One region of the Hoeflea sp. AS60 genome, then DNA from elsewhere that is predicted to be linked to it. Evidence: predicted binding sites of a transcription regulator. Region 1 holds the regulator's gene; each other region holds the start of a gene.
What was found. The regulator PhoB, encoded in region 1, activates phosphate uptake and scavenging genes when phosphate is short. The targets are predictions, from matches to a motif close to TGTCATNNANCTGTCAT.

Region 1 (3,276 bases):
GGAGTCCGCAATCAAGATGCGCGGTACCGATGTCAGCGTATTCTACGGCGAAAAGCAGGCGCTGTTTGATGTCAATCTGGATGTCCGCAAGAACAGCGTGACGGCGCTGATCGGTCCGTCAGGCTGCGGCAAGTCGACGTTCCTGCGCTGCCTCAACCGGATGAACGACACCATCGATGTCTGCCGGGTCAAGGGCGAGATCACGCTCGAGGGCGAGAACATCTACGCGCCGATGATCGATGTCGTGGAGCTGCGCGCGCGGGTCGGCATGGTGTTTCAGAAGCCAAATCCGTTTCCCAAATCGATCTATGAAAATGTCGTTTACGGCCCCCGCATTCACGGTCAGGTTTCAACGCGCGCAGAGATGGATGAAGTTGTCGAACGCTCCCTGATCAAGGCCGGCCTGTTCAACGAGGTCAAGGATCGCCTGCAAGAGCCGGGAACAGGTCTTTCCGGGGGACAGCAGCAGCGGCTTTGCATTGCTCGCGCCATCGCGGTCAGCCCTGAAGTCATCTTGATGGATGAACCGTGCTCGGCACTTGACCCGATTGCGACAGCGAAGGTCGAGGAACTGATCGACGAACTCCGCGTCAACTACACCATCGTCATCGTCACCCACTCGATGCAGCAGGCTGCCCGTGTCTCGCAACGTACGGCCATGTTCCATTTGGGCAATCTCGTGGAGGTCGGTGCAACAGACAAGATGTTCACCAATCCGGATACCAAGCTGACCCAGGACTACATCACCGGCCGCTTCGGCTAATGCGACCGCCTTTCGCATAATGATTACAGGATTGAAGGATCAAACCATGCCCGAAGCACACACAGTCACCTCTTATGATGATGAGCTCCGTTTCCTGACGCGCCGCCTGTCGGAAATGGGTGGCATAGCCGAGCGCATGGTCGCCGATGCCGTTGCTGCCCTGGTCAACGCCGACACGGCCTCTGCCCAACGTGTTATCTCCGAGGACCTGCTGCTCGACAACGGCGAGCGCGAGATCTACGACAAGGCGGTTCTGGTGATCGCCAAGCGCCAGCCGATGGCGTCGGATCTGCGTGAGATCATCGGTTCGATCCGAATTGCTTCCGATCTCGAGCGCGTCGGCGACCTGGGAAAGAACATCGCCAAGCGGGTGATCGCAGTTCACACCATGGCGCAGCCCCGCAAGCTGGTTCGTGGGCTGGAGCATCTGGCTGAACTGGCCCTGACCCAGCTCAAGGAAGTTCTGGATGCATTCGCCACCCGCTCGCCGGGCCTCGCCAATTCGATCCGCGAACGCGATGAGGAGATCGATGCGATCTACACCTCGCTGTTCCGCGAATTGCTGACCTACATGATGGAAGATCCACGCAACATCACTGCCTGCACGCACCTGCTGTTCTGCGCAAAGAACATCGAGCGCATTGGTGATCACGCCACCAATATCGCCGAGACCGTCTATTACGTCGCCACCGGAGAACAGCTGGCAGCGGATCGTCCCAAGGACGACGAGACAGCCAGCATGGTCGCGCCCGCCCCGGGCGCAGACTGACCGCATCACGGAGTGCATGCACAATGGCAATGAGCCCCCGTATTACTGTGGTTGAAGACGAAGAGGCACTCTCGGTGTTGCTTCGCTACAACCTGGAAGCTGAAGGCTACGATGTTGACACCGTTCTTCGCGGTGACGAGGCCGAGATCCGGCTGCAGGAGCGCGTCCCGGATCTTCTGATCCTCGACTGGATGCTGCCGGGCATTTCAGGAATCGAATTGTGCCGCCGCTTGCGCGCTCGGCCTGAAACCGAGCGCCTGCCTATCATCATGCTGACGGCGCGTGGCGAGGAGAGCGAACGGGTTCGCGGACTGGCAACCGGCGCGGATGATTTCGTCGTCAAGCCGTTCTCCACGCCCGAACTGCTGGCGCGTGTAAGGGCCATGCTGCGCCGCGCGCGGCCGGAAACGATTTCCAGCCTGCTCAAGGTTGGCGATATCGAGCTCGACCGTGAAACCCATCGCGTGAAGCGTCGGGGCCGCGACATCAAGCTTGGACCGACGGAATTCCGACTGCTCGAATATCTGATGAGCTCGCCGGGCAGGGTCTATTCCCGCGCGCAACTGCTCGATGGCGTCTGGGGCCACGACGTCTATGTCGACGAGCGCACGGTCGATGTACATGTCGGCAGGTTGCGCAAGGCGGTCAATCTTTCCGGCATGCGTGACACCATCCGCACAGTGCGCGGTGCCGGCTATTCGATCGAAAGCTGACGCCTGCCAATACCACTTTCTGCGGCGTCGCGCCTCCAGACGAAGGTGCGGCGCTATGCAGTCGTGAGCCGGCGCTCCTGCCTCGCCGGTTTCAAGCCACACGGCTGGTGCACCTGCTTTTTGCAGACTTAGGGTATGGTGACTTTCAAGACATCCGACGTCAATTCACTGCCAAGCTCGACGATGCCAGTCTGCTTGTCCATGATGCAGATGTAGCTGACCGTGGCATCGGCACCCTTGGCTTTGCCGCTCAACACTGCAAGACCAAAGCTCTCGGATCCGAATGGATCAACCACAGCCGCCGCAGCCTCCAGCATCGGCTCAGCGGCTTTGAGACACTCTGTGCGAACGGTCTCGGCGAATTCGGCCCATGCGTCATCCGAAGATGCTGCAGCAGACAGGGTGGCCGCGAGTAAGGCAGCAAGAGCAATGACAAGGTGGCGCATCGGTTGGTCCTTTCGCTGCAGGGACTGCTGGCAAGCAAGAGCTATGGAAAGCCCGGCGGCGCTCCCAATGTGCGCTCTGATTTCGTTTCATGAGAGAATATATCAGAAAAACGCACGCTGACATCTGCGACCATCACAAAAACAAGGAGCCCGGGCGATCAACCCGGGCTCTGGCAGTCTTTACAAGATGGTATTCAGCGGGCGCGCTTGCGCTCGCTTGATGGCTGGAAAGCCATCTTGGCGTGATAGCCGCAATATGGCGAGGCATCGCCTGAATCATTGCCGCAGAAGTGGAATCCCTCCTGCAACGGATCGCCGACCGGCCATTTGCAGGTCCGTTCCGAAAGCTCAATCAGAGAAAGCCTGCGCGAAATCGGCACGACCACGTCGTCCATCGGACGGACGTCAATTTCTTCAGTCGCGACAAAGTCCAGGTCTTCCTTGAGCTGGGCTCCACCGCTTGAGCGGCTAACAGTGCGGGTTGCCTGCGTTGCGGTCCGGCCTGCGTAATTTGGAGCGCGGGGCGCCGCAGTTGTACGCTTGGTGCGCACAGATGCCTGTCCGCCGCTCTTGGCGCGGCCAGGA
Region 2 (3,276 bases), on a different contig from region 1:
CGTCGATCGCCGCAGCTTCTATGACGCTTTTCGGAATTGCCTGCAGGCCGGCAAGAAAGAACAGGAAATTGTAGCTGATCTGCTTCCAGGCCGAGGCGGCTACAACCAGCGCCATGGCCTGACCGCCATCGAGAGTGTGGTTCCAGGCATAGCCCATTTGCGAAAGCGCCCAGGTGATGATGCCGGTGAACGGATTGAACATGAACAGCCACAACACACCGGCGATGGCGGGTGCCACCGCGTAGGGCCAGATCAGAAGCGTGCGGTAGGCACCCGATCCCTTGATGACACGATCGGCGAGGACTGCGAGCCAGAGTGCAAAGGACATGGCCGAGACGGTGACCAGCACAGAGAAGACGGCCGTCGTAAGGAACGACTCGCGATAATAGCGATTTCCGAAGAGATATTCGAAATTGCCGAAGCCGACGAACTGGGTCTTCAGCCCGAACGGATCAGGGATGAAGGCAGACTGGTAGATCGCCTGCCCTGCCGGCCAGAAGAAAAACACAAATGTGACAAGCAGCTGCGGGGTTACCAGCAGATAGGGCAGCCAGCGGTTGTCAAATACGACACGCTTTTCCATGAATCACCAACCGGGAAGAGAAAACCGGCGGAGCCTTTGACAGCTCCGCCGGACCAACAATGTTAGCGGTTGGCCTGCTCAAAACGGCGGAGCAGTTCGTCACCACGGGAGACGGCAGTATCCAGCGCGTCTTTCGCGGATTTCGAACCGTTCCAGACACCTTCGAGTTCTTCGTCGATGATGCCGCGGATCTGGTCAAAGTTGCCCAGACGCAATCCCTTGGAATTGGCGGTCGGCGCCTTGCCCGTCATCTGGATGATGGCAATGTCAGTGCCCGGGTTTTCTTCGTAATATCCGGACGCCTTGGTTGCTTCATAGGCAGCCATGGTGATCGGCAGGTAACCGGTGTCCTGATGCCATTTGGCCTGGATGTCGGAGCTTGAGAGGAAGTTGAAGAACGCCGCAACGCCCTTGTACTCTTCAGCTGTCTGGCCCTCCATGGCCCACAAGGATGCGCCACCGATAATGGTGTTTTGCGGGGCACCTTCAACATCGCTCCAGTAAGGCAGCGGACGGATGGCGAAGTCGAAAGTTGCTTCCTTCTTCACACCGGCATAGCCAGCCGAAGATTCGGTGAACATAGCGCATTCACCGGCGCGGAACGGTGCACCACCTTCATTGCGGCGGCCCGAATAGATGAACTTGCCATCCTTGGCCCACTGACCGAGCGTTTCCACGTGCTTGACCTGAACATCGCCGTTGAAGGTAAGTTCGGTATCAACTCCGGCAAAACCGTTCTCTTGCGAAGCGAAGGGAACATTGTGATAGGCGGAGAGGTTCTCGAGATGAATCCAGCTCTGCCATGCAGTGGTCAGCGGGCACTTGTTGCCAGATGCCTTTAGCGCGTCGAGTGCGGTTCCGACCTTGTCCCAGGTCGACAGATCCATTTCCGGATCAAGACCGGCAGCCTTCAGCGCGTCCTTGTTGACGTAAAGGACAGGCGTCGACGAGTTGTAGGGCAGCGAAAGCATCTGGCCTTCGGTGGTGGTGTAGTAACCGGCAACGGCAGCCAGATAGGCTGACTGATCAAACGGCAGGCCTGATTCGGCCATGACTTCATAGACGGGCTTGATGGCACCCTTGGCGGCCATCATTGTGGCGGTACCGACTTCGAAAACCTGAAGAATGTCAGGCTGTTCGCCTGCGCGGAATGCGGCGATGCCGGCATTGAGCGTTTCGGAGTAGTTGCCCTTGTTGGTGGCGACAACGGTGTAGTCGGTCTGGGACGCGTTGAACTTTGCGACCTGCTCGTCGAGAAGCTCTCCGAGGCGTCCGGTAAAGGCATGCCAGAAATCGATCTGAGTGGCGGCGCTGGCTGGCGCGACGCCAGACATGAGTGCAGCGACAACGCCGGCGGCGATGAATTTTTTCATGTGAACTTCCTCCCTTGATGGGAAACGCGTGAAAACGAACGTAACCCGAAAGGGAAACGTAACTCCGGAGCGTCTACCGCGCAAATGAAAACAGTTTTGTGACAGGAAGTGTGGAAAACGAAACCGCGAGCGCACTTTCTCTGCATTGCAAGGCAATCAACTGGATTATCAGAAAAATCCTGCAACTGATTAATTCCCGGCGAGGCGAAAGCGGGCTTTCCATTCCGCTTCGCATTGCGCATCATGTGCACTGCAAAATAAACGCGAAGTGCGAGGGGCACCGATGTACGATTATCCGCTTTTGTGGGAATGGCTGAGCTTTGCCGTTCGCTGGCTGCATGTGATCACGGCAATCGCCTGGATCGGGTCCTCGTTTTACTTCATCGCGCTCGATCTGGGGCTGGTGCAGCGGCCCGGGCTGCCGGAAGGCGCTTACGGCGAAGAGTGGCAAGTCCACGGCGGCGGGTTTTATCACGTCCAGAAATATCTGGTGGCGCCGCCCAATCTGCCGGAGCATCTAACCTGGTTCAAATGGGAAAGCTATGTCACATGGCTGTCCGGCTTCGCGATGCTGTGCGTGGTCTATTATGCCGGTGCGGAGCTCTACCTGATCGATGCCAATGTGCTCGATGTCTCGGCCCCGATCGCAATTTCCATCTCGCTCGCCTCGATCGTGTTGGGCTGGATCATCTATGACACGCTGTGCAAATCGCCGATCGGGCAAAGCACCACGGGGCTGATGCTGGTGCTGTTCGCGGTGCTGGTGGCAATGGCCTGGGCCTATACGCAGGTGTTTTCAGGTCGCGCTGCGCTGTTGCATCTGGGCGCCTTCACCGCGACCATCATGAGCGCCAATGTGGCGATGATCATCATCCCGAACCAGAAGATCGTGGTGGCGGACCTCAAGGCGGGACGGACGCCGGATCCGAAATATGGCCGCATCGCAAAACAGCGCTCGCTGCACAACAACTATCTCACCCTGCCGGTCATCTTCCTGATGCTGTCCAACCACTATCCGCTGGCGTTTGCCACGCAGTGGAACTGGCTGATTGCGGCGCTGGTGTTCCTGATGGGCGTCACCATCCGTCACTGGTTCAACACGGTTCATGCGCGCAAGGGAAAGCCGCACTGGACATGGGCTGCGACTGTCGCGCTGTTTCTTGCCGTGATCTGGCTGTCGAGCCTGCCGCGCGCGGATGAGGTGGTGGAAGAAGCTTCGCTTGCACCGGTGCATGAGCGGTTCGTCACAAACGCACATTTCGAGGCGGTCACCGACATGGTGATGGGCCGTTGTTCGATGTGCCACGCCGCAGAACCCGC
Region 3 (3,276 bases), on a different contig from region 1:
TCCTGACCCTTGAGCGCCATCCCGGATCAAAACTCATTCTGGGCAATCACGAGGAATTCATGCTCGATTTCCTCGATGCCGCGACCACCGCCGAGCACGAGACGGCGGCCCACCGCTGGCTGCCCAATGGCGGCAGCGAAACACTCATGTCCTACGGATTTGCCGATACCGTAGGCTTTGATGCCATTGCCAGGCAGTTGGCCGATGATGTTCCGGACCATATTGCCACCCTTCGCGAGGCCAACTGGATGGTCGAGAGCGATGGCCACGTCTTCGTTCACGGTGGCATCGATCCGCACCTGCCGCTGGCCGAACAGGACCCGAAGACCACACGCTGGATTCGCGAGAAGTTTCTCAAGTTCACCGGGCCTCTGCCGAAAATCGTTGTCCACGGCCACACCATGACCGATGCGTCGCTGCCGGAGCTTTATCGCAACCGCATCGCGCTCGACACCGGTGCGGTCCGGTCAGGTCACCTCACCTGCGGTATCTTTGACGGCGACACCCCGCCGAGGTTTCTCGCAACCGACGACCACGGACGGGCCATCGAGGTGAGCGAGATCCGCGCGCTCGATTACCGGTAACAACCGGCAAGGCAACCGCAGTTGGCAGCGAAGGATTGAAGGCGTAGCGGCCACACCGCAATTGGCGTGGCCATCAGCAGCGCAATGAGTTGAATGAAGAGACCTTATTTCAGACCCGTGCAACTCGCGTAATAGCTCACCGTAGCCGGCCAGTCGGAGAACATGCCGACAATGCCGACCTGCCGCGCCAGAACGTCGAGCACCTCATACATCTGGCCGTCATTGTTGATGACGTCCTTGACGGATTGATAGTACCAGCCGCCGCCTGTGTTGAGCGGGCCGGCGCGTTCGAACGACCAGGCAATGATCTTCAGACCGGCCTTTTTCGCCTCGACGGCATAGGGCGAGGCCACGATCTTGCCATCCGCAACCGTCAGCAGCATCCAGATCGGCGGCGCAATGTAATTGACGCCCTGATCGGCCAGCTCCTGCATTGACGGCTTGAAGCTTGCAGGATTGAGATAGTCGAACCCGTCGCCGCTGGAGCGTCCATCGAGAAAGACCGCCTGGGCGCCAAAGGCAGGCTCGTTCTTGATCCAGTAGAGAACGTCTTCCAGATTGAAGGATTGAGGCCAGACATCAGAGGCCGGAATCCCCGCAGCCTTGTACTCGTCAATCATTTTCTGCGCGTAATCGGCCTGGGTGAACCCTTCATAGGGCATCTCGACCGACGGCGCTTTCAGCTCGGGCGTAAATTTGCCGCCAAGCGAGGCAATCAGCGCGATAGACTCCTTGTGCGTCATCACCGTGCCATTGGCCGCAGCATAGAGATCGGTCCGCCAGCCGGGTGTTCCGTTGATGTAGTCTTCGACGGTCTCGGCAATGCTGTTGGCCGCATCCATCTTGCCGTTCAGCGTCCTGAACTCGGCCAGGGTGATATCGGACGTGCGGCACTCGGCCGACGCCTTGCCGTCCCCTGCAGGGGTGAACCCCTTGGTGCACTTGTCCGCAAGGCCCGTCGCCAGAATGTTGGTCGTGGTGTGCAGATCATTCTGGGCGTGACGGCAGACCAGCTCCTTGTCCTTGGTGAAGGTCACGTCGCACTCGATGATGCCCGCCCCCATCTTCGCAGCCGCCATGTAGGATTCGCGCGTATGCTCGGGAAATTGCAGCGGCGCACCGCGGTGACCGATCGAAAACAGGGTTCTGGCTACAGGATTGGCGGCACAGGCAAGCAATTCGTCCTTGAGCGGACCCTCAGCCATTTTTTCAATCAGAAACGAAGGCCGCGGGCCGACTTCAATGTCGGAGGCTGAAACTGTGGTGATAAAGGGCGCAGCCAATAGGGCGGCTCCGACAAGCAATTGGGTGAATCTGGTCATCATTGGGCTCCATGAGATGTTCACCAGTGCCATAATACCCCAACACGACAGCTACATGTCATCAGGCGACTGAGTTCGAAACAGGCAGCACGAATCACCCTCCCGGAATCTGGCTTGCTGCGCGCCCCTTCCCCTCGCCTGTCCCAGGCGCTACACCACCCGCAAATCAATCTGAAAGGCAAAGCAAATGAGCGACGAAACCCGGGATTCCAATGGCGCAGTGCTGGCTGACGGCGACAATGTGACCGTGATCAAGGACCTCAAGGTCAAGGGTACCTCGTCCACGATCAAGCGCGGCACCATGGTCAAGGGCATCCGCCTCACCGGCAATCCCGACGAGGTCGAGTGCCGGGTCGAAAAGATCAAGGGCCTGGTGCTCAGGACCGAGTTTCTGAAAAAGGCCTGACCAGAACGGCGCAAAAGCCCCTTACCCCTTGGCAATCCAGCGGGTGAGCGGCCTTGCGCTCAGGCCATGGGCGAGGATCGACAGCGCCACTGTTACCGAGACGCAAGCCAGAAGCTCGGCCTGGCCTTCAAAATCGAAGGCGTCGGTCATAAGCAAGGTGAACAGGATCGACGCCAGCCCGCGCGGTCCGAACCAGCCCAGAAACAGCTTCTCCCGGCTCTTGAGCCCGGAGCCCAGAAGCGACATCCAGATCGACCCCATCCGCACCACGGTGAGAAACAGAACCGCGATCACCACAGTCTTGAATGATGCATGCGCGAGCCCCTCTGGCAGCAGCAGCGCGCCAAACACCAGAAACGCCGCCATGGTCAGAATCTGGCCTGCGCCTTCCATGAATTCGCGGACAAAAGCGAGGTTGTGCCTGTAGCTGTTGCCAAACACCATGCCGGCAACGAAAGCAGCGATAAATCCGTTGCCGCCGATGACGTCCGCAAACACAAACGCCGTAAAGGCCGCAGTCAGAAACACCACTCCTTCCGCCGTTGCATCGATAAACCGCCGCTTCTGCGCTGCATCCATCAGCCGGGCAATAACCCAGCCGGTCGCAATACCTGCAAGCGGCCCCAGCACCACTTGTGTCAATGCCGCGAGCGCCAACCCGCCGGTATCGGCTGCTCCGATCCCGGCCGAGGCCAGCGTCGCGCCAAGCAGCACGAATGGCAGAACCAGACCATCGTTCAATCCGCTTTCGACATTGATGGTTTCGCTCAGATCTTCGGGCACGCCCGAGTTCTTCACGACACTCTGACCGAGCGCCGCGTCGGTGGGCGTCAGTACCGCGGCAGTTAGCAGCGCCATGGCGATCCCGCCTTCCGGACTGATCAGCCAGGTGACAAACGTGCCGAAGGCAACTGACAGCGGCAGGCCGACAACCAGCATCCGGGCCGGCAATCGCCAGTTATGC

Region 2: ugpB (sn-glycerol-3-phosphate ABC transporter substrate-binding protein UgpB) is a predicted target of PhoB. The motif match lies at 2,044-2,060, and genes of this name have one in related genera.
Region 3: WNZ14_RS12845 (glycerophosphodiester phosphodiesterase family protein) is a predicted target of PhoB. The motif match lies at 1,951-1,967, and genes of this name have one in related genera.

What each region holds. Positions count from the first base shown of each region.
Region 1 covers NZ_JBBMQP010000001.1:1,460,699-1,463,974, forward strand. The annotation lists gene pstB (phosphate ABC transporter ATP-binding protein PstB) at 1-763, shown strand, start outside; gene phoU (phosphate signaling complex protein PhoU) at 810-1,532, shown strand; gene phoB (phosphate regulon transcriptional regulator PhoB) at 1,562-2,245, shown strand; gene WNZ14_RS06755 (hypothetical protein) at 2,374-2,691, opposite strand; gene WNZ14_RS06760 (GcrA family cell cycle regulator) at 2,886-3,276, opposite strand, start outside.
Region 2 covers NZ_JBBMQP010000002.1:1,757,008-1,760,283, forward strand. The annotation lists gene ugpA (sn-glycerol-3-phosphate ABC transporter permease UgpA) at 1-583, opposite strand, end outside; gene ugpB (sn-glycerol-3-phosphate ABC transporter substrate-binding protein UgpB) at 646-1,956, opposite strand; gene WNZ14_RS18840 (urate hydroxylase PuuD) at 2,240-3,276, shown strand, end outside.
Region 3 covers NZ_JBBMQP010000002.1:532,596-535,871, reverse strand. The annotation lists gene WNZ14_RS12850 (metallophosphoesterase family protein) at 1-584, shown strand, start outside; gene WNZ14_RS12845 (glycerophosphodiester phosphodiesterase family protein) at 689-1,906, opposite strand; gene WNZ14_RS12840 (alkylphosphonate utilization protein) at 2,094-2,312, shown strand; gene WNZ14_RS12835 (sodium:proton antiporter) at 2,334-3,276, opposite strand, start outside.